DNA from 3 places in the Streptomyces sp. M2CJ-2 genome. Region 3 is predicted to be linked to each of the others. Evidence: predicted binding sites of a transcription regulator. Region 3 holds the regulator's gene; each other region holds the start of a gene.
What was found. The regulator HrcA, encoded in region 3, represses chaperone genes, less so after heat shock. The targets are predictions, from matches to a motif close to TTNGCACTCNGNNNNNCNGAGTGCNAA.
Positions count from the first base shown of each region.

Region 1: groES (co-chaperone GroES) is a predicted target of HrcA. The motif match lies at 1,658-1,684, and genes of this name have one in related genera.
Region 2: groL (chaperonin GroEL) is a predicted target of HrcA. The motif match lies at 1,583-1,609, and genes of this name have one in related genera.

Region 1 is NZ_JAESIF010000003.1:202,770-210,344, reverse strand. It holds gene groL (chaperonin GroEL) at 1-1,083, opposite strand, end outside; gene groES (co-chaperone GroES) at 1,202-1,510, opposite strand; gene JL475_RS05355 (polysaccharide deacetylase family protein) at 1,788-2,540, opposite strand; gene JL475_RS05350 (polysaccharide deacetylase family protein) at 2,537-3,424, opposite strand; gene JL475_RS05345 (class I SAM-dependent methyltransferase) at 3,582-4,808, shown strand; gene JL475_RS05340 (Uma2 family endonuclease) at 4,847-5,479, opposite strand; gene JL475_RS05335 (LacI family DNA-binding transcriptional regulator) at 5,695-6,750, opposite strand; gene JL475_RS05330 (hypothetical protein) at 6,925-7,185, opposite strand; gene tsaD (tRNA (adenosine(37)-N6)-threonylcarbamoyltransferase complex transferase subunit TsaD) at 7,182-7,575, opposite strand, start outside.
Region 2 is NZ_JAESIF010000017.1:59,738-67,312, forward strand. It holds gene thrC (threonine synthase) at 1-291, shown strand, start outside; gene JL475_RS15905 (ubiquitin-like small modifier protein 1) at 468-743, shown strand; gene JL475_RS15910 (cold-shock protein) at 1,174-1,377, shown strand; gene groL (chaperonin GroEL) at 1,773-3,395, shown strand; partial or broken gene JL475_RS40000 (NADH:flavin oxidoreductase/NADH oxidase) at 3,530-3,637, shown strand; gene JL475_RS15920 (RNA-guided endonuclease TnpB family protein) at 3,681-4,919, opposite strand; partial or broken gene JL475_RS40005 (12-oxophytodienoate reductase) at 5,146-5,259, shown strand; gene JL475_RS15925 (hypothetical protein) at 5,313-5,882, opposite strand; gene murQ (N-acetylmuramic acid 6-phosphate etherase) at 5,926-6,867, opposite strand; gene JL475_RS15935 (MurR/RpiR family transcriptional regulator) at 6,996-7,575, opposite strand, start outside.
Region 3 is NZ_JAESIF010000042.1:282-7,856, reverse strand. It holds gene JL475_RS26185 (nitronate monooxygenase) at 1-450, opposite strand, end outside; gene dnaJ (molecular chaperone DnaJ) at 644-1,783, opposite strand; gene hrcA (heat-inducible transcriptional repressor HrcA) at 1,783-2,799, opposite strand; gene JL475_RS26170 (MBL fold metallo-hydrolase) at 2,968-3,699, shown strand; gene JL475_RS26165 (DUF3097 domain-containing protein) at 3,743-4,546, shown strand; gene hemW (radical SAM family heme chaperone HemW) at 4,674-5,906, opposite strand; gene JL475_RS26155 (ATP-binding SpoIIE family protein phosphatase) at 5,942-7,575, opposite strand, start outside.

The sequences.
Region 1 (7,575 bases), on a different contig from region 3:
GTCCCAGTCGGAGTCGGTGGTCTCGATCTCGGCCTTGATCTGGCCGACGCGACCGGTCACGTCCTCCTTCTTGCCGGCACCGTCGACGATCGTGGTGTCGTCCTTGGTGACGGTGACGCGGCGGGCGGAGCCCAGCACGTCCAGGCCGACCTGGTCGAGCTTGAGGCCGACCTCCTCGGAGACGACCGTGGCGCCGGTGAGGACGGCCATGTCCTGCAGCATCGCCTTGCGGCGGTCACCGAAGCCGGGGGCCTTGACCGCGACGGCGTTGAACGTGCCGCGGATCTTGTTGACGACCAGGGTCGACAGGGCCTCGCCCTCGACGTCCTCGGCGATGATCAGCAGCGGCTTGGAGGCGTTGGCCTGGATGACCTTCTCCAGCAGCGGCAGCAGCTCGGCGATGGAGCCGACCTTGCCCTGCGTGATGAGGATGTACGGGTCGTCCAGGACGGCTTCCATGCGCTCCTGGTCCGTCACGAAGTACGGCGACAGGTAGCCCTTGTCGAAGGCCATGCCCTCGGTGAAGTCCAGCTCCAGACCGAAGGTGTTGGACTCCTCGACGGTGATGACACCGTCCTTGCCGACCTTGTCCATCGCCTCGGCGATGAGCTCGCCGACCTGCTGGTCCTGGGCGGACAGCCCGGCGACGGCGGCGATGTCCGACTTCTCGTCGATCGGGCGCGCCGAGGCGAGGAGGTCCTCGGAGACCGCGGCGACGGCGGCGTCGATGCCCTTCTTCAGGGCGGCCGGGGAGGCGCCGGCGGCGACGTTCTTCAGGCCCTCGCGGACCAGGGCCTGGGCCAGCACGGTCGCGGTGGTCGTACCGTCACCCGCGATGTCGTTGGTCTTGGTCGCCACCTCCTTGACCAGCTGGGCGCCGAGGTTCTCGTACGGGTCCTCGACCTCGACCTCGCGGGCGATCGTGACACCGTCGTTGGTGATGGTGGGGGCGCCGAACTTCTTGTCGATGACGACGTTGCGGCCCCTGGGGCCGATCGTCACCTTCACCGTGTCGGCAAGCTTGTTGACGCCGCGCTCAAGGGCGCGACGGGCGTCCTCGTCGAACTTCAGGATCTTCGCCATGGCAGCGGGAGCCCTCTCGGAAATCAGGGGTGAAAAATCACTGCGCCCCGGGCGCCCGGCTCGGTGAGCATATCGGGACCAGGGGCGCAGTTTCGGAGCAAATGTGCTACGAGGTGACTTACTTCTCGATGATCGCGAGAACGTCGCGGGCCGAGAGAACGAGGTACTCCTCGTTGTTGTACTTCACCTCGGTGCCGCCGTACTTGCTGTAGAGCACGACGTCGCCGACCTTCACGTCGAGTTCGACGCGCTTGCCGTCCTCGATGCGGCCCGGACCGATGGCCAGGACAACGCCCTCCTGGGGCTTCTCCTTGGCGGTGTCCGGAATGACCAGGCCCGAAGCCGTGGTCTGCTCGGCGTCGAGCGGCTGGACCACGATGCGGTCCTCGAGCGGCTTGATGGCAACCTTGGAGCTGGCGGTCGTCACGATCCGACCTCCCCCTTCGGAGATCTCACGGGGTTAACTGTCTGAGGTGGCGACCAGGTCGATCCGTCGTCGCGGGTGCCGGACCTGCCCGTCGCGTGTGTTGGCACTCTCCAGGGGGGAGTGCCAGACCCGAGACTATGACCGCGATTAGCACTCGGTCAAGCGGAGTGCCAATTCCCTGCGGCGCGTCGGCGGTGGAACGCGTTGCTCGTACGGGTGTGCGCAGCCGTCCGGCGCCCCGACGCCCCCTGGGGGCACCCCCGGACGGGCCGGGTGCTCACCGGTGCCGGACGTAGTCCTCCAGCCTTCCGACCCTCAACCCCTGCTCCTCCAGCTCGCGCAGCAAACGTGTCGTCCGTTCCGCCAGAGTCAGGGGCGGGGCCTCGCCGGCGGGGACGGAGACGATGTCGCCGGGGCCCAGGCGGCGGGCGCCGCGGGCGTACGTGAGGGTGCCGTCGCCCTCCAGCGTCACCCGCCAGAGCACGACCGCCGCGATGCCGCAGTCGGCGGCGGCGCGGAGGGTCGTGGCGTCGTACGTGCCGTAGGGCGGGCGGAAGAGGTGGGGACGGATACCGAAACGGGACCGGAGCTTGCGCTGCTGGCCGCAGATCTCGGCGCGCTGACCGGCGTAGGGCAGGCCGCGCAGGGCGGGGTGGTCGAGGGTGTGGTTCTGCAGGCTCGCACCGACCGAACGCAGGCGGGCGAAGTGGCCGTAGCCCGGCCCCACCACACTGTCCGTGAGGAACATGCTGACGGGAAGGCGGCGTTGCCGTACGAGGTCGATGAAACGGGGGTCGCGTTCGGCGCCGTCGTCGTAGGTCAGGAAGACGACCCCGTCCCGGGTCGGGACCCGGTCCACGACGGGCGGGACGCGGTCGGGTGACCGGCCCGCTCCGTCAGCCGCACCCCCGGTGCCCTCACCCCCTCGGCCGGCAGGGCCCACGGCCGGCCGCCCGGCCGACGGGCCGCAACCCGCCAGCACCGCCAGCACCGCCAGGAGAACCGCCACGGCCGCCCCCCACCGGATCACAAGTAGTCCTCCAGGCGCCCCACCGCGTACCCCTCGGCCGTGACCTTGTCCAGGAAGCGGCGGATCATGTCGGGCATCGTGCCCTTCCACTCGTTCCGGCCCCGGAAGTGGGTGAGGACGATGTCGCCGGGGTGCAGCGCCCCGTCCCCCTCGCGGTAGTCCCAGCGGTCGACGAAGACCTCCTCGTTCCACAGCGGGACGTACTCGATGCCGCAGGACTCGGCCGCGCGCAGGGTGTTCTTGTCGTAGCTGCCGAACGGCGGGCGGAACAGGACGGGGCGACGGCCGTACCGCTCCTCGAGGACGTCCTGCATGCCGCAGATCTCGCGCTTCTGACGGGCGTAGGGCAGGCCGCGCAGGGGCGGGTGGTTCAGGGTGTGGTTGTTCAGGCCGACACCCCGGTCCTGCATCTCCTCGAAGTAGCCGTAGTCCTCCTTGATGACGTAGTCGCTGAGGAACGCGGTGTACGGGATCTTCAGCTCGCTCATCATGCGCAGGAACGCGGGGTCCTTCTCGGCGCCGTCGTCGACGGTGAGAAAGACGACCTTCTCGTCCGTGGGGACGGTGGTGAAGACCGGGGGAAGGCCCAGTCTCCGGTGGCCGTCGACCTCGAAGCCCTTACGGGTGGCGATCCTCGGCTTCTTCCCGGGCGCCGGCGGAGCGGTCCGGGGCACCCGCTCGAGCCCCCAGCGCTTCGCGGCGGCCACCCGCGCGGCGTGCGCGGCGCGCAGTTCGGCGGCGTGGGAGTCGCGCTCGCGGGCCGGGGGCGCGGCGAGGGGCTGCCGACCGCCCGCAGCCGGGTCCGGGGCGGCGGAGTCCTTTCCGCAGCCCGCGACGAGAGAGGCGATGGTCGCGAGGGTGAGTACGGCGGCACCGGCCCGCACACCACACAGTGACCGACTTTTATAATTTTGTCCTATTACTCGCATGGGGTCGGATCCTCGCAGTCCACCGCCCTGGAGCCGGCCCGACACCGCGGCAGACGGCACACCGTCCACCGACTGGCCCACAGCCGGCCCGCGCCTGACCCACAATGGGCCGGTGAACGACCGCACCCCCCTCCCCGCCTCACCCCTCGCCCCGCTCCTCACCCCCGAGGGCCGCGCCCTCCTCGACGAGGTGCGCGACACCGACCCGGCGCAAGAGCTCGCCGTCGCGACCCGGCTGCGCCGCGAGCATCCGGCGGAACTGGTCTCGGCGGCACTCGGTCAGGCGCGCCTGCGGCAGCGGGCGGTGGCGAAGTTCGGGGCCCAGGACGCCGCGCGCATGTTCTTCACGCCGAACGGAGTCGAGCAGTCGACCCGGGCGAGCGTGGCGGCGTACCGGGCGCGGCGGCTGAAGGAGTCGGGCGTGACCTCGGTGGCCGACCTGTGCTGCGGGATCGGCGGGGACGCGATCGCGCTGGCCCGCGCCGGGATCCGGGTACTGGCGGTGGACCGGGACCCGCTCACCGCGGCGGCGGCCCGCGCGAACGCGGACGAACTGGGCCTGGCCGAGCTGATCGAGGTGCGGGAGGCCGACGTCACGGAGGTGGACCCGTCCGGTTACGACGCCGTCTTCGTCGATCCGGCCCGGCGTGGCGGCCGCGGTCGCGTCTTCGATCCCGAGGCCTACTCACCGCCGCTGTCCTGGGCGATCGAGGCGGCCCGCAGGGCACCCCGCGCCGCCGCGCTGAAGATCGCACCGGGCATCCCGCACGAGGCCGTCCCCGCCGACGCGGAGGCCGAGTGGATCTCGGACGGCGGGGAGGTGAAGGAGGCGGTGCTGTGGTTCGGCGACGGGCGGACGGCCGCCGCCGGGCCGGAGGGCGCGGCCCCGGCGATCCGAGCGACCCTGCTGCCCGGCCCGCGCACGCTCCTCTCCCGCGGGCTGCCGAATCCCGAAGTCCGCCCGCCCGGCCGGTACCTGTACGAGCCCGACGGCGCCGTCATCCGCGCCCATCTCGTCGCCGAGGTCGCCGAACAGCTCGACGGCGGGCTCATCGACCCGACCATCGCCTACGTCACCGCCGACGAGCACCGCCCCACCCCGTACGCCACCGCCTACGAGATCACCGACCGGCTTCCCTTCAACGTCAAGAAGCTGAAGGCGCTGCTGCGTGAGCGCCGGATCGGCACGCTGACCGTCAAGAAGCGCGGCTCGGCGGTGGAACCGGAGGAACTCCGCCGCAAGGTCCTGCCCAAACCCCACGGCCCCGGGTCCGTCACGGTCTTCCTCACCCGCGTCGCGGGCGCCCCGACGATGCTGCTGGGGCACCCGGTGCGGTGAGGCCCGCAGGCCGGTCCGGTGAGGCCCGCGGGGCCGGTTCAGGCCCCGACGATCGCCTTGCCGACGGCGAAACCCTTGGTCGGCCCCTCCGGGATCACCGCGTCGGTGCCGTAGGGAACGCGGTGCTCGTCGGCGTACTTGGCCTTCTTGGGGTCGGGGGACGTCAGGACGAGCACGGCCCCCTCGTCGTCGAAGTCGTCGACGATCACGTACACCGGAATCCCGGCGCGGGCGTACTCCCGGCACTTGCGGACGCGGTCGCGCCGGAGGTTCCGGTGGCCGGGCGAGGTGACCTCGACGACCATCTCGACCCCGGCGGCGTCCACACCGAGACCGTCCTCGTCGGGGATCTCGTCGAGATCGAGGGGGGCCACGAACAGGTCGGGGACCCAGGCCTTCTGACGGTGGATGACGTTGACGTCCTGGAGGGCCGCGTAACCGCTTTCCCCCAAGTGGGCGTCCAGCGCGCGGCGGAGACGGTTGACGAGCACGCCATGACGACGACGACCGGTAGGCGACACCTCGATGGACCCTTCGATGATCTCGGCCCGGTAGCCCTCGGGGAGATCCATGGCCTTCCACGCCTGCCACAGGACCTCGTCCAGGTCAGAACCCGGCTCGGAAACAGGCTTGTACGCCACTGGGGCCACCTCTTCTGCGAGAGCGCTCATCGAGAAGCACCTCCTCCTTCAAGTGTGGGCGCGGGCGCCACTGCGGCACAAGCGACACCGCGACGCTACGGTCACGAAGAGCCTCCACGCGCCGTGATCAGTGCCGTTCAGCCGATCGGGTGATCATGGCCCCTCGGGTCTCCCGCCCACCTCTCCCGGCCGTCGAGATCCCCGGCCCCCGGGCCCCACCGGAGCCCCGGAGTGACCGAGAACAGTCAGATCCCGGCCGGCGGCGCTCCCGTGCTGCTGCGCACCACCAGACTCGTGGCCAGTTCCACCCGGGTCGCGGCCGCCGCGCCCTCGCCCTTGCCCAGGTCGAGGACCAGCCTGGCCGCCGCCTCGGCCATCTCGGTCAGCGGCTGCCGTACGGTCGTCAGCGGCGGCCCCACCCAACGGGCCACCGGCAGATCGTCGAACCCGACCACGCTCAGGTCCTCGGGAATCCGCAGGCCCAGCTCACGCGCGGCCTCGTAGAGACCGAGTGCCTGGAGGTCGTTGCCGGCGAAGACCGCCGTGGGCCGGTCCTCGCGGCGCAGCAGGGCGAGGCCCTGGCGGTAACCGGTCTCGTGGTGGAAGTCGCCGGGCATGATCAGCCCGGGATCCACCGGAAGCCCGCCGGTCTCCAGCGCCGCCCGGTAACCGTCGACGCGGGCGCGGCTGCACATCATCCGCGAGGGGCCGCTGATCGCCCCGATCCTGGTGTGCCCCAGCTCGACCAGATGCCGGGTGGCGGCGAGGCCGCCCTGCCAGTTGGTCGCGCCGACGGAGGGCACGTCGGTGCCCGGGTCCCCGGCCGGGTCCATCACCACGAACGGGATGGAACGGCTGGTCAGCAACGCCCGCCCGGACTCGTCGAGGCCGGACAGGACGAGGATCACCCCGTGCGGACGGCGCGCGGCAACCTGGTCGGCCCAGGTGCGCCCCGGCGTGAGCCGTCCCGCGCTCTCGGAGAGCACGACGCTGAGGCCCGCGTCCCGGGCCACGTTCTCCACGCCCCGGATGACCTCCATCGCCCAGGCGCTCTCCAGTTCGTGGAAGACCAGGTCGATCAGGGGCGAGCGGGACGCCTCGGCGCGGCGGCGCCGGTAGCCGTGGGAGCGCAGCAACTCCTCCACCCGGCTGCGGGTGGCGGGAGCGACGTCGGCACGCCCGTTCAGCACCTTCGAAACAGTCGGCGCGGAGACGCCGGCCTCGCGGGCGATCTCGGCGAGGGTCGCAGTCTGCGCACTGCGCCCTCGCGTCCGGTTTTCAGCGGGCTGCGAGCAAGTCATGGCGGCGATCGTATCCCCGCAGACCTCCTTGGCGGACCCTCTCCCGCACCACGGAATCCCAGAACATTCGACACAAGACCCGAAACATTCGGTGTTCGTCGATCGAGCAGGCCGTCACCCGGTCGATCCCCGGGCGCCCTGGAACCACGGCCGGTCGCCCGCGCGGGACGCCGGTCAGTCCACCGCCACCGGCTCGAAGCGCCAGCGGTGTACCGGGCGGGTGACCAGGTCCCCGTCCGGCTCGGGGAGTTCGGGGAGGTCGGCGTCGTACGGGGCGTCCCACCAGGTGATGACCAGGACCCGGTCCTGCGGGGCGCGGAAGGTCTCCCGGCGCAGGGGCGGGTCGCCGTCGAGTTCCTGGGTCCGCGCCCAGGCCAGCAGGTCCTCGCCCCGGCCGGGCACCGCCCGCGCCTCCCACATCAACGCGACGGTCACGAGTACAGGTTCTCCTTGCTGACCTCATGAACGTGATCGTGATCGTGGTCGCGGCCATGGTTGTGGCTGCGGGTGTGGGCCTCGCCCGGGACGTGGGGTTCCGTCACCGGGAGGGACGAGTCGGCGGACAGGTCCCAGTCGGAGGCGGCCCTGTTACGGGCGACCATCTCCGCGCCCAGGGCGGCCACCATCGCACCGTTGTCCGTGCACAGCTTGGGGCGTGGCACGCGCAGTCGGATGCCGGCCGCCTCACAGCGCTCCTGGGCCAGCGCCCGCAGCCGGGAGTTGGCGGCCACTCCACCGCCGATCATCAGATGGTCGACACCCTCGTCCTTGCAGGCGCGTACGGCCTTGCGGGTGAGCACGTCCACGACCGCCTCCTGGAAGGAC
Region 2 (7,575 bases), on a different contig from region 3:
GACATCGCGCGCCGCACCGGCGGCGCGGTGGAGGACGTGACGGACGAGCAGGTCGTGGAGGCCATCCGGCTGCTCGCCCGGACCGAGGGCATCTTCGCCGAGACCGCGGGCGGTGTGACCGTCGGCGTCACGAAGAAGCTGATCGAGAACGGCCTCCTGGACCCGTCCCTGACCACCGTCGTCCTCAACACCGGCGACGGCCTCAAGACCCTGGACGCGGTGGCCGACACCGGCCTGACCGCCACCATCCGCCCCAACCTCGAGTCGTTCCGAGAGGCCGGCCTCGCCTGACCTCCTCCTCGCCGGTCCCGAGGAGGCCGGCGGTCGCCCGCCGGGCATCGTGCCTCACGGCCGACCGCCCCCGGGACGCACCTGAGCCGAGGTCCCGCACCGGCTCCACAGGCCGACACCGCCGACCCGGCGGCCGACACGCAGAGTATTCCCATCGTCACTGGAGGTCGAGTCGCATGAGCGTGACCGTTCGCATCCCCACCATCCTGCGCACCTACACCGGCGGCAAGGCCGAGGTGGACGCCGAGGGGGCGACCCTCGGCGACGTCATCGCCGACCTGGAGAAGAACCACACCGGGATCTCCGCCCGGGTCCTGGACGACCAGGGCAAGCTGCGCCGTTTCGTCAACGTCTACGTCAACGACGACGACGTCCGTTTCGAGCAGGGTCTGGAGACGGTGACCCCGGACGGTGCCGGTGTGTCGATCATCCCGGCCGTCGCCGGCGGTTGATCATTACCCTCGGTAATTGATGTGACCGGGTGTTCATCGTGTTGCCCCCTCCGCGAGAGAAGCGGAGGGGGCAATTCCATGGGGTTGAGCGCGATAGGGTTGGGGAACGCGGTCCCGACTCCCCGTTCTGGAACCGTCAATTCCTGCCGCACACCCGACTGGATACAGCCAAAGTCTGGGCCACTTCTGCGGCATTTGCGGGCTTTGCCCGGCCTGACTTGCCCTGAAATCAGGTGAATTCCCGTCACATTCCGGACTGGTGCCGTCCAGATTTCTCGTCCGATTGACCTGTTGCAGAGGGCAGTTGGACGGATACATTCGGCCGCGGTCGACGCGTTCCGGCGCACGCCCCCGATCGTCGGGGGGTGAGGTCTGACCCGGATCCGCGAAGTGTGGATCTGTGCAAGGGCCAGTAATAGGGGAGTTAGGCATGGCTCAGGGCACCGTCAAGTGGTTCAACGCGGAGAAGGGGTACGGCTTCATCGCGGTCGACGGTGGTGCGGATGTTTTCGTCCACTACAGCGCGATCCAGATGGACGGCTACCGCACCCTCGAAGAAGGCCAGCGGGTCGAGTTCGAGATCTCGCAGGGCCAGAAGGGCCCGCAGGCCGACATGGTTCGTCTCAGCGCCTGAACGCGCTACCCACCGCAAGAATTTCCTGCTGGCGAAGGGTCCGCACCCCCGGGGTGCGGACCCTTCGCCGTGCCGGGGACCGGGTGGTGGCCGGCGCCCGGGGGTGTTCGCGCGCGGCTGACTCCCCGGGGCGATCCCCCGGAGGCGCTTGCGCCCGCCCGTCACCCGACCACCACCCCTCATCGGTCCCGCTTCGCGGGAGCGCCTTGCACTCGAGTGGGTCGAGTGCTAATCATTGGCGTTAGCACTCTGAAGGTGAGAGTGACAACGTAAGGACCGGGTCGGTGAGGCCCGCAGGCCGGTGGGGCAAGGAACCACCGGTTCTGTGAGCCGTCCGTCGCGGGCGCGGGCGCGGTCCGAAGTAATCACCCCCAGTCCTGGAGGGACCACTTCACATGGCCAAGATCATCGCGTTCGACGAGGAGGCGCGGCGCGGCCTCGAGCGCGGCATGAACCAGCTCGCGGACGCCGTCAAGGTGACGCTCGGCCCCAAGGGCCGCAACGTCGTCCTCGAGAAGAAGTGGGGCGCCCCCACGATCACCAACGATGGTGTGTCCATCGCCAAGGAGATCGAGCTCGAGGACCCGTACGAGAAGATCGGCGCCGAGCTGGTCAAGGAAGTCGCCAAGAAGACGGACGACGTCGCCGGTGACGGTACGACCACCGCGACCGTCCTCGCCCAGGCCCTGGTCAAGGAGGGCCTGCGCAACGTAGCCGCCGGCGCCAACCCGATGGCCCTCAAGCGCGGTATCGAGAAGGCCGTCGAGGCCGTCTCCGGTGCCCTGCTGGAGCAGGCGAAGGACGTCGAGACCAAGGAGCAGATCGCCTCCACGGCCTCCATCTCCGCCGCCGACACCCAGATCGGCGAGCTCATCGCCGAGGCCATGGACAAGGTCGGCAAGGAAGGCGTCATCACCGTCGAGGAGTCCCAGACCTTCGGTCTGGAGCTGGAGCTCACCGAGGGTATGCGCTTCGACAAGGGCTACATCTCGGCGTACTTCGCCACCGACATGGAGCGTATGGAGGCGTCGCTCGACGACCCGTACATCCTGATCGCCAACTCCAAGATCGGCAACGTCAAGGACCTGCTGCCGCTCCTGGAGAAGGTCATGCAGTCGGGCAAGCCGCTGCTGATCATCGCCGAGGACGTCGAGGGCGAGGCCCTGTCGACCCTGGTGGTCAACAAGATCCGCGGCACCTTCAAGTCCGTCGCCGTCAAGGCCCCGGGCTTCGGCGACCGCCGCAAGGCGATGCTGAACGACATCGCCATCCTCACGGGCGGCGAGGTCATCTCCGAAGAGGTCGGCCTCAAGCTGGAGAACACCGGCCTCGAGCTGCTCGGCAAGGCCCGCAAGGTCGTCATCACCAAGGACGAGACCACCATCGTCGACGGTGCCGGCTCCTCGGAGCAGGTCCAGGGCCGCGTCAACCAGATCCGCGCCGAGATCGAGAACAGCGACTCGGACTACGACCGCGAGAAGCTGCAGGAGCGCCTGGCGAAGCTCGCCGGCGGTGTCGCGGTCATCAAGGCCGGTGCCGCCACCGAGGTCGAGCTCAAGGAGCGCAAGCACCGCATCGAGGACGCCGTTCGCAACGCGAAGGCGGCCGTCGAGGAGGGCATCGTCGCCGGTGGTGGCGTGGCCCTGCTCCAGGCCTCCCAGGTGTTCGAGAAGCTGGAGCTCGAGGGTGACGAGGCGACCGGCGCCAACGCCGTGAAGCTCGCGCTCGAGGCCCCGCTGAAGCAGATCGCCGTCAACGCCGGCCTCGAGGGCGGCGTCGTGGTGGAGAAGGTGCGCAACCTGACCCCGGGTCACGGCCTGAACGCCGCGACCGGCGACTACGTCGACCTGGTCAAGGAAGGCATCATCGACCCGGCCAAGGTGACGCGCTCCGCGCTGCAGAACGCCGCGTCGATCGCCGCGCTGTTCCTCACCACCGAGGCCGTCATCGCCGACAAGCCGGAGAAGGCCGCCGCGGCCGCTCCGGGCGGCATGCCGGGCGGTGACATGGACTTCTGAGCCTGACTCACCTCAGGTTCGGACCCGGTCCGTCAGTGCCGAGGGCGGCACTCCCTGTTTCCGACAGGGGGTGCCGCCCTCGGGCGTTTCCGGGTTTCCGGGTTTCCGCGTTTCTGCGGTTTCATGAGTGGGGCTCGCCCGGGTTCCCGGTCCTCTTCCGGTACTCCCAGTGGAAGCAGGACGCCTACGACTCCCGTCTCGCCGAGACCCCCGAGGAACTGGAGGCGATCCTCGCCCCGCTCGTGGCGGCCGGAGTTCGAGGGCTCGGACGTCAACTGCCCGTCGCTAAAGCGACGGGCTTGCACAACGGGCATCACTGGCTGTGATGCTGCGTTTGCGTCCAGCCCCGTCCCGCTGGCGCGGGAGCGAGGCGGGGGCCGTTGACGGGGCCCCGCGTCGCCACAACTCCCACGCCCGGGCGCGGATGTTGCGGGAGCTGTTCCGGTCCGCGTGATCAACGAATCCGCAGGACCGGCAGGCGAACCGGGCCTGTGAGACCCGGTTCGCCTGGTCGAGGTGCCCGCACTCGGCACAGGTGCGGGAGGTGTACGCCGGATCGACGTGCACCACCGGTACCCCCGCCCGGCGGGCCTTGTACGCGATGAACGTCCCCAGCTGGGCGAAGGCCCAGCTGGAGTGGGTGGCCCGTTGGGGCCTGCGAAGCCGTACCCGTCCGCGGATGCCCGTCAGGTCCTCCAGGGCGATCCCGCGGCCGGTGCGTTCTGCCTCGGCCACCACACGTTTCGCGATCTTGTGGTTGATGTCCTTCGCCCGCCGGGCCTCCTTGCCGCGGCGCCTCTTCAGCCGGCGCCGGGCGGACGGGGTGTTCTTCTGCTGCAGTTTGGTGCGCAGCTCGCGTTCCCGGGTGCGGATGCGGTTGAGTTCCCGGCCGGCCATGATCTCGCCGTCCGAGGTGGTGGCGATGTTGACGATGCCCAGGTCGATGCCGAGGAAGTCCACCGGCTCCGTGTTCAGCGGCGCCTCGGGCACCTCGCAGGTGGCGTTCAAAAACCACATACCGTCCCGCACCAGCAGGTCGGACTCGCCCCTGCGGTAGAGGGCGAGGGTGGCCAGCTGCTCCGGTGAGGCGGTGAACGCCACGTCCTTCACCCGCCCGGAAGTCGTCCAGATCGACACTCTGCGCCGGTCGGTCTGCCAGGACAGCATCCGGTCGTCGTAGGGCTGGGCACCCGTCGGCCGGAAAGCGATCGGCTTCTGCGTGGCCCGCCGGTAGCGTGGCGAGCCCGGTCGGCCCAGATTTCCGGCTTTCAGGTTCGCCCGCAGCGTCGCGTACGCGTCGCAGGTCTTCTTGATCACGTGCTGGGCGGCCTGGGCACCCAGGTTCCACCGGGCCTTGATCTGGTGGTAGGTGTGCTGGCGCAGCGCGAAGTTGTTCTGCACATCCTTCTCGAAGGCGACCTCGCTGACCCAGGTGGCGGCCTCGTTGCAGGCCCGCAGGGTCGCCTCCAGTGCCGCCGCCTGCACGGGCGTCGGCAGCAGCCTGACCTGCACCACCAGCTTCACGATCACCGATCGTAGACACCCGCACGATGCCGCACCACGCGTTCCCCACCGGCCACCCCATCGGGTGAAATCCGGCATGACCGGGGCCGCCTCACCGCGCCCGTGGGCGGGACCCGGCCGCTCCACGGCCGGATGGACACAGCGATACCGCGGCGCTGCACGCCGCGATCCACGAGGATGCGATTCCTCCCGGGGCTGAAGCCCCGGGGTTCCTCGCAAGCACAAGCTGAATCTGACTGGCTGGACGAAGAAGCTGACCGGCAGGCCCGCCGTCACGGTCGGTGCCGAACCGGGTAGCCTCGACAACCTGCTCGACCGGCTGGAGCGCGACGAGTTCGAGCCGTACGACGCGGCGTCGCTGCGGACACTGAGCTGAGCTGTGGGCCCCGGCGGCTACGGGCCGCCCAACGGCTCGATGTCGGCCCGGACCGGCACCCCCCACACGCGCAGCACCTCGTAGTCGGTGAACTCGTGCACCACCCGGTACGCCATGGCGGGCCGGGGCCCGCGCCGCTGTGCCGCGACGTACAGCTCGGCCTCGCGCCGGTCCCGGCGCGGGGTGCCGCACAGCTGCCACGCCTGACCGTTCCACAGCTCCGGCAGCCAGCGTTGCTGCGGCCGGGGGCGGTCGCCGTGCATCCCGTACCGGGACGGGACGGGCTCGGTGGGCGGCTGGTGGGGTGCCGGCCCGTTGAACTCGGCGCGGCGGGCGGTGCGGCGCCGGGTCTCGCACAGCAGGCACAGGTCGGGGGCGCTCTCGTCGACCGGACCGGTCGGGTGCTCGGGGCAGCGGGTGCTGGGCGCGGCCGTCTCGACGCTCTCCTCCAGCCGGTCCAGCGCGCGCTTCAGGTCGGCCCGCACCTCGTGCAGCCTGGCGTCCGGCGTGTCGGCGGTCAGCGCCTCGCCGTGCTCGCCGAGGACGCGCAGGGCGCGGCCCAGGGCGGTGAGCTGCGCGTGGTTCATGTGCTTCGTCTCCGTGTGGGGGGTGGGGCCAGTATCCCAGCCGTCACGGCCGGCCGGCCGCAGCCGCCAGCGCCACGCGCAGGTGGCCGCCCGCCTCGGTCAGCAGGCGGGTGGCCGTCGGGCCGTCCACGTCGGCGAGCAGGACCAGGATGGCGTGCTTGACCTCGCCGTCCGTGGCGGCCAGGGCGCGCTCGATGTCGGCGTCCGCCGCGCCGGTCGCGAGGGCGACGATACGGCGGGAGCGGGCGCGCAGCTTCTCGTTGGAGGCGCGGACGTCGACCATCAGGTTCCCGTACGTCTTGCCCAGCCTGATCATCGTGATCGTCGAGATCATGTTCAGGACGAGTTTCTGGGCGGTGCCGGCCTTGAGGCGGGTGGAGCCGGTGAGGAGTTCCGGGCCGACGACCACCTCGACGCCGTGCTCGGCCGCCGCGGCGAGCGGGCTGCCCGGGTTGCAGGCGAGACCCACGGTCAGCGCGCCCCGCTCGCGGGCGTGGGTGACGGCGCCGACGGCGTACGGGGTGCGCCCGGAGGCGGAGACGCCGACCACCGAGTCGTCGGGGGTCAGCCCCAGCGCGGCCAGGTCGGACGCGGCCAGCTCCGCCGAGTCCTCTGCGCCCTCGACCGAGGTCACCATGGCGCCGGGGCCGCCCGCGATCAGGCCGACGACCCTGGCGGGGTCGGTGTTGAAGGTCGGCGGGCACTCGGAGGCGTCCAGGATGCCCAGCCGGCCGGCGGTGCCCGCGCCCGCGTAGACCAGCCGGCCGCCCCGGGCCATCCGGTCGGCGACGGCGTCGATCGCGGCGGCGATCCGCGGAAGCTGCTCGGCCACGGCACCGGCCACGGTGGCGTCCTCGCCGTTCATCAACCGGGCGATGTCGAGGGTGGGCAGCCGGTCGACGTCCGCCAGCTCCGGACGGAACGCCTCGGTGGTCAGGGTCTCCAACTCGGCGCGGAGGCCGCGGGGTTCGGACGTGTGGGTCATGGAACGGTTCTCTCCGGTGGTCTGTGTCCGGTGATCTGTGTGCGGCGTCTGTGTCCGGTGTCTCCGGCCGGTGCCGGAACCGTGGTGGGCGTGCTCGGCCCCGCTGCGTCCCCCCGAGCCCTGGTCCGCTACCGCGGGCCGCTCCGGTGGCGGTGGGCCAGGGCCTCGTACGAAGCGGACAGGGCCGGGGCCGCCGACTCGTAGGTGCGCTGGGCGATGCCGACGAACAGGCAGTCCACCACCAGGAGTTGACTGGTCCGGGACGACATCGCGGCCGGGCGCAGCTCGCTCTCGCGGGCCGTGGACGTGGTCAGTACGTGGTCGGCGTACTGGGTGACGGGGCCGTTCGGGCGGCCGGTCACCGCGATCGTCGTCGCCCCGCGCTCGAAGGCCACCCGCAGCGGTTCGATGACGTCCCCCGTCGACCCGGAGTGCGTGATGGCGACGGCGACGTCACCGGCGCGCAGCTGCACCGCGTTGGTGACGGCGAGGTGCGGGTCGCTGGGGGCGTGGGCTATCAGACCTATGCGCAGCAGCTTCTGGGTGAGGTCCTGGGCGACCAGGCCGGAGGCGCCGATGCCGTACACGTCCGTCCGGCGGGCGCCGGCCAGCGCCGCGACGGCCGCGCCGAGCTGGACGGTGTCCAGTCCGGCCGCGGTGTCGGCGAGGGTCTGCTGCTCGTCGTAGGCGAGCTTGGCGACGACGTCG
Region 3 (7,575 bases):
GACCAGGGTGAACGTGCCGACGCGGCGCAGGGAGTCCAGGACCTCACGGGTCGGCACTCCGAAGTGGAACGACACCACCGGCACCGGGTTGTCGAGCAGGACGGCGAGTTTGGCGTCGTAGCCGTCGTCGCGGCCGCTGTCGGGGTCGCCGAGCTCGGTCTCGTACCAGGAGGCCTCACCGGCCAGCTGGTGGGCGTAGACGCCGACGGCGGCCGGGTCGGGGGTCTCGGGCTGGGGCATGAAGACGTTGACGCCGAACGGGTGGCCGGTCAGTCCGCGCAGCTGCTTGATCTCCTGGTACATCCCGTCCGCGGTCTTGTACCCGGCGGCCAGGAAACCGAGCCCGCCCGCCTCGGAGACGGCCGCGGCGAGCTGCGGCACGGAGACACCGCCCGCCATGGGGGCCTGCACGACGGGGTGCGGAAGGAGATCGGTGAGCGCCAAGGACATGACGGCATGTTGCCACGTCCTTCGGACATCTCCGAATCGGGGCTCAACCGGCCTTCGCCCTTGGCACGGGCCGTGTCCGGGGCGGCTTCACGGCACCTTCCCGAGCACCTTCAGGACACCTTCCGCAGCACCGCGGGAGCCGTTTCCGGCCCCCGCGCGCAGCACCTCCGGTGTCGTCCTCCGGTGTCGTCCGTCAGCGCCCGTTGAAAGCGTCCTTCAACCGGGAGAACAGCCCCTGCTGCCCCGGCTGGAACTGGCCCAGCGGGCGTTCCTCGCCGCGGAGCTTGGCGAGTTCGCGCAGCAGGCGTTCCTGCTCGGGGTCGAGCTTGCCCGGGGTCTGCACCTCGACGTGCACGACGAGGTCGCCCCGGCCGCCGCCGCGCAGATGCGTGACGCCCCGGCCGTGCAGCGGGATCGACTGGCCGGACTGGGTGCCGGGCCGGATGTCGACCTCCTCCATGCCGTCCAGCGTCTCCAGCGGCACTTTGGTGCCGAGGGCGGCCGCCGTCATCGGGATGGTGACCGTGCAGTGCAGGTCGTCGCCGCGCCGCTGGAAGGTGCTGTGCGGCAGCTCGTGGATCTCGACGTACAGGTCGCCGGCGGGACCGCCGCCGGGGCCGACCTCGCCCTCGCCGGCCAGCTGGATCCGGGTGCCGTTGTCGACACCGGCCGGGATCTTCACGGTCAGGGTGCGGCGGGAGCGGACGCGTCCGTCGCCGGCGCACTCCGGGCACGGGTTCGGGACGACGGTGCCGAAGCCCTGGCACTGCGGGCAGGGGCGCGAGGTCATGACCTGGCCCAGGAAGGACCGGGTGACCTGCGAGACCTCACCGCGGCCGCGGCACATGTCACAGGTCTGCGCGCTGGTCCCCGGCGCGGCGCCCTCACCGCTGCACGTGGTGCACACGATCGCCGTGTCGACCTGGATGTCCTTGGTCGTGCCGAACGCGGCCTCGTCCAGCTCGACCTCGATCCGGATCATCGCGTCCTGGCCGCGGCGGGTGCGCGAGCGCGGACCGCGCTGCGACGCCGTGCCGAAGAACGCGTCCATGATGTCGGAGAAGTTCCCGAAGCCGCCCGCGCCGAAGCCGCCCGCGCCGCCGCCGGCCCCGGCCTGCGAGAGCGGGTCGCCGCCGAGGTCGTAGACCTGCTTCTTCTGCGGGTCCGACAGCACCTCGTAGGCGGCGTTGATCTCCTTGAACCGCTCCTGGGTCTTCGGATCCGGGTTGACGTCCGGATGCAGCTCGCGGGCGAGCCGCCGGAAGGCCTTTTTGATCTCCTCCTGCGAAGCGTCGCGGCGCACGCCGAGTACGGCGTAGTAGTCCGTGGCCACTACGACTCCGCCAGGATCTGTCCGACGTACCGTGCCACTGCGCGTACCGCTCCCATCGTTCCCGGGTAATCCATGCGGGTCGGACCGACCACGCCGAGCTTGGCAACAGCCTCGCCGCCCGAACCGTAGCCCACCGACACCACTGAGGTGGAGTTGAGTCCCTCGTGGGCGTTCTCATGACCGATACGCACGGTCACGCCCGGATCCTTCGCCTCGCCCAGCAGCTTGAGAAGCACGACCTGCTCCTCGAGCGCCTCCAGTACGGGCCGGATCACAAGGGGGAAGTCATGTCCGAAGCGGGTCAGATTGGCGGTACCGCCGATCATCAGCCGCTCCTCGTTGTCCTCGACGAGCGTCTCCAGGAGGGTGGAGAGCACGGTCGAGACCGTACCGCGCTCCTCGAGGTCGAAGGCCTCGGGGAGATCCTCGACGAGAGACGGTACATCGGTGAAACGGCGGCCCGCGACACGGCTGTTGAGCCGCGCCCGCAGATCCCCCAGGGTCGCCTCGCCGATCGGCGCCGGACAGTCGATCATGCGCTGCTCGACCCGCCCGGTGTCCGTGATCAGCACCAGCATGGCGCGCGCGGGCGCCATCGGGAGCAGCTCCACGTGCCGCACGGTCGAGCGGGTCAGCGACGGGTACTGCACGACGGCGACCTGCCGGGTCAGCTGCGCGAGCAGCCGCACCGTGCGGGCCACGACGTCGTCCAGGTCGACGGCGCCCTCGAGGAAGTTCTGGATGGCGCGCCGCTCGGGGGCGGTCATCGGCTTGACGCCGGCGAGCTTGTCCACGAAGAGCCGGTAGCCCTTGTCGGTGGGGATGCGCCCGGCGCTGGTGTGCGGCTGGGCGATGAACCCCTCGTCCTCCAGGGCCGCCATGTCGTTGCGCACGGTGGCCGGGGAGACGCCCAGGTTGTGCCGCTCGGTGAGGGCCTTGGAGCCGACGGGTTCCTCGGTTCCGACGTAGTCCTGGACGATGGCGCGCAACACCTGGAGCCTGCGTTCACTGAGCACGGCGCACACCTCCAGAAGCCTTTCGCCGGTTCGTTCCCTGAATGTCCTGGCACTCTTCGCACGCGAGTGCCAAACTTCCCCGCCCAGTGTACGGCCGGTGGGTACACCCCGGGCAAGGCCGGTCCCACGCCGTCGCGCCGGGGCGGCGTGGGCGATTAGCGTCGCGGTATGACGGTGAGTTGGGAAGAGTCGGGGTGGGAGCGGCTGGCGCCGGGAGTGGGCCGGTGCCGGTTGCCGGTGTGGGACTGCACGACGGGGCTCGTCGTCGGCGCGGGCGCGGCGCTGCTCGTGGACGCCGGTTCGAGCCTGGGCGAGGGCGCCCGGTTGCGGGCACGGGCGCAGGCGCTCGCCGGTGGGCGTGTGACACATCTCGCGCTCACCCACCCCCATTTCGACCATGTGCTGGGGGCGGCGGTGTTCGCGGGCGCGGAGGTGTTCGGCGCGGTGGGCCTGGACACGGTGCTGGCGCGGGGTCGCGAGGAACTGCGCGCGGACGCGGAGCGCGAGGGTCTGGACGCGCGGGCGGCGGAGGAGGCCGTGGACGCGCTGGCGCTGGTCCGCCCCCGGCACATGGTGTCCGGCGAGTGGACGCTCGACCTGGGCGGCGGACGGCAGGCGCTCCTCGCGAACGTGGGCCCCGGGCACACCGCCCACGATCTGGTGGTGCTGGTGCCCGGCGACCCGGAGGTGGTCTTCTGCGGCGACCTGGTGGAGGAGTCCGGCGAGCCGCAGGCCGGGCCCGACGCCGTCCCGTCGCAGTGGCCGGCCGCCCTGGACCGGCTGCTCGCCCTGGGCGGCGAGGACGCGGTGTACGTACCCGGTCACGGAGCGGTGGTGGACGCGGCGTTCGTACGGGCCCAGCGCGACGCCCTCGCGGCTCGTTTCGGCGTGTCGGGCTGATCCTTCGGCCGAACGGGGGCCAGGTTCTCCTATCGTCGTCAGAATGCGCCAGTACTCCCCTGACCTGACCCCCGGGTGGAAGAAGTCCCGGCCCGTCCCCGAGGTTCCGGCCGAGCCCGGGCTGGTCGTGGAGGAGCCCGGCAGCGGATTCTGCGGCGCGGTGATCCGCTGCGAGGCGGGCACGGTGACCCTGGAGGACCGCTTCGGCAAGCACCGGGTCTTCCCGCTGGAGCCGCGCGGCTTCCTGCTGGAGGGCCGCACGGTGACGCTGGTGCGGCCCGCCGCGGGCCCGGCGCGTCCGACCCGTACGGCATCCGGTTCGGTGGCCGTCCCGGGCGCACGCGCGCGCGTGGCGCGCGCCGGGCGCATCTACGTCGAGGGTCGCCACGACGCCGAACTGGTCGAGAAGGTGTGGGGCGACGATCTGCGCGTCGAGGGCGTGGTCGTGGAGTACCTGGAGGGCGTCGACGACCTGCCCGCGATCGTCGACGCGTTCGCGCCGGGCCCGGACGCCCGGCTGGGCGTCCTGGTGGACCACCTGGTGCCGGGTTCGAAGGAGTGGCGCATCGCGGAGTCGGTCACCGGCGAGCACGCCCTGGTGGTGGGCCACCCCTACATCGACGTCTGGGAGGCGGTGAAGCCGTCGTCCCTGGGCATCGAGGCGTGGCCCCGGGTGCCGCACGGCCAGGACTGGAAGACGGGGGTGTGCCGGGCACTGGGCTGGCGCGTGGCCAACACCGGGGAGGCGTGGCAGCGGATCCTCGGCGCGGTGCGCTCGTACCGGGATGTGGAGCCGGCGCTGTTGGGCAGTGTGGAACGGCTCATCGACCATGTGACCGTGCCCTGAGCACTGTCCAGTCGTTGACAGGCTGGGCCTGGTGGGCTGCTCTCCGCCGCTGCGGAGGTGGTCCGTCGATCAACTCGTCGACCCGGCCGAGCAGTGCATGCTCCCCGCTCTCGCGGGGGTCGGCCCCTCAGTCCACCAGGTCCCGCACCACCGCGTCCGCCAGCAGCCTCCCCCGCAGGGTCAGCGCCGCACGCCCCTCGTCGTACGCCCCCTGCCGCAGCAGCCCGTCCGTCAGGGCACGGCGCGCCGCCGCCAGCCCCTCCGCGCGGAGAAGAGCGAGCGGAACCCCTTCCTCCAGCCGCAGCTCCAGCAGAATCCGCTCCACCCGCCGATCCTCGTCCGACAGGACCTCCCGCCCGGCCCCCGGCGACCGCCCCGCCGCCAGCGCAGCCGCGTACGCGCCGGGGTGCTTCACGTTCCACCAGCGCACCCCGCCCACGTGCGAGTGCGCCCCGGGCCCCGCGCCCCACCAGTCCGCGCCGCGCCAGTACAGCTCGTTGTGCAGGCAGCGTCCCGCGTCGGAGGTGGCCCAGTTCGACACCTCGTACCAGTCGAAGCCGGCCGCCGACAGGGCCTCCTCGGCGATCAGGTACCGGTCCGCGTGCACGTCGTCGTCGGTCATCGGCACCTCACCGCGCCGGATGCGACGGGCGAGCTGCGTGCCCTCCTCGACGATGAGCGCGTACGCGGAGACGTGGTCGGGTCCGGCGCCGAGGGCCGCGTCCAGCGAGGCCCGCCAGTCGTCGTCGGACTCGCCGGGGGTGCCATAGATCAGGTCGAGGTTGACGTGCTCGAAGCCCGCCGCCCGCGCCTCGGCGACACACGCTTCCGGGCGGCCGGGAGTGTGTGTGCGGTCGAGGACCTTCAGCACGTGCTGCCGGGCGCTCTGCATGCCGAAGGAGATCCGGTTGAAGCCGCCCGCGCGGAGGGTCGCCAGGTAGGCCGGATCGACCGACTCCGGATTCGCCTCCGTCGTCACCTCCGCGTCCGCCGCCAGCCCGAACTCGTCGCGGATCGCGCCCAGCATCCGTACGAGGTCGTCGGCGGCCAGCAGGGTGGGGGTGCCGCCGCCGACGAACACCGTGCGGACCTCGCGCGGGTCGTCGCCGAGCACCTTGCGGGCCAGGCGGACCTCGTCGATCAGGGTCTCGGCGTAGTTGTCGCGGGAGGCGAGCACGCCGCCGCTGCCGCGCAGCTCGGTGGCGGTGTAGGTGTTGAAGTCGCAGTAGCCGCAGCGGGTCGCGCAGTACGGCACGTGCAGATAGAACCCGAGGGGGCGGCCCGCGGCCCCGTCGAGCGCGGACGCGGGCAGCGCGCCGTCGGCGGGGACGGGCTCGCCGTCGGGGAGTGCGGAAGGCATGTGCCCCATTGTCCCGCACTCGGCCCGTAGGCCGGTCAGTCCGCCTGGAGCACCAGCAGGGCGAGATCGTCCTCCGGTGGCCGCGCCCCGAACTCGTGGACCAGTCGGCTGATGCGTTCCGCTGTCAGGTCGGCGTCCAGCCCGGCGCAGCCGGCCAGCGCGGCGGCGAGTCCGTCGCCGTCGTCGAACTGGCGGGAGCCGGAGCGCCGCTCGGTGACGCCGTCGGTGACGCAGAGCAGGGTGTCGCCGGAGCGCAGCTCGAAGGTGTCGCTGGTGTAGGTGGCGTCCTCGACGACCCCGAGCAGGGTCTGCGACCGGGCCACGGTACGGACCATCCCGTCGGGCGAGAGCAGCAGCGGCAGGGGGTGTCCGGCGGAGGCGAGGGTGACACGGGCGCCGCCCTCGACGAGGGTGAGTTCTCCGTAGAGCAGGGAGAGGAAGCGGGTCTGGGGGCCGTCCCCGGGGGCGGTCGGGCGGGCGCCGGCGGCGACGAGCGCGCGGGCGGCGGCGTCGGCGGCCTCCGTGGCGTCGTCGAGGAGCAGTTGGTTGAGGCGGTCGAGGACGTCGGCGACGCGGTAGCCCTCGCGGGCGAGCAGCCGCAGCCAGGGGCGGACCAGCCCGATGACGACGGCGGCTTCGGGGCCCTTGCCCTGGACGTCGCCGATGGCGAAGCACCAGCGGCCCGGTCCGGCCGGGAACAGGTCGTAGAAGTCGCCGCTCGGTCCGCCCTTGTCGTGGGGCTCGTAGACGAGGGCGGAGCGCACGCCGGGGATCTCGGCGACGGCGCCGGGCAGCAGTCCGCGCTGGAGCACGGCGCTGATGGTGGCCTGGCGGGCGTACTGCCGGGCGGCGCCGATGGCGAGCGCCACACGCCGCCCGAGGTCCTCCACCAGCCCGGTGACCTCGTCCGGGAACCGCCCGATCCCGGCCCGCCCGATCACCAGCGTCCCCAGCGGCCGGCCACCGGCGACGAGCCGGTAGGCGAGGGCGGTGCCGGGGCCGCTGTCCTCCTCGCGGCCCTCGGTCAGGTGGAGCGCCTTCTCCGGCCAGGGGTAGACGACCGGTCCGGTGCTCAGCGGATCGGAGGGAGGCGGGGGATCCTGCTCCAGCACCCGGCTCAGCTCCTCGACGCGGCTCTCGTCGGCGTGCCAGACACGAGCGAGGCGGGGCCCGTGGGCCCGTGCTCCGTCGCTCCAGCCGCCGTGGCCGGTGGTCTCGTCCTCGAGCCACACCGCGCACCAGTCCGCCAGCCGCGGCACGATCAGCTGCCCGGTGAGCGCGGCGACCAGGTCCTCGTCCAGCTGCCCGGCGAGCAGATCGGACGCCTCGGCGAGGAAGGACAGCGCCCCACGCCCGAGCCATGCCCCGTCCCGCCGGTACGGCCGGGGCGCACGCCACCCGTCACCGCCGGGCTCCGGCTCCGCCTCCCACACGTACGCGTCGAACGGGATGTCCGCGCTCCCTGCGCTCTCCGTTTCCTCCGCACTCTCCTCCCCGTCCTGCGTGCCGTCCGCCGCGAGGTCCCCTCCCACGGGGATCCGGGCCCAGACGGTCTTGGTGCCGGGGCGGTAGGTGATCCCCCATGCCTCGGAGAGCGCGGCGACGAGGCGCAGGCCGCGTCCGTGCTCGGGGTTCTCGTAGGGCGGTGCCTCCGGTTCTCCGCCGTGCG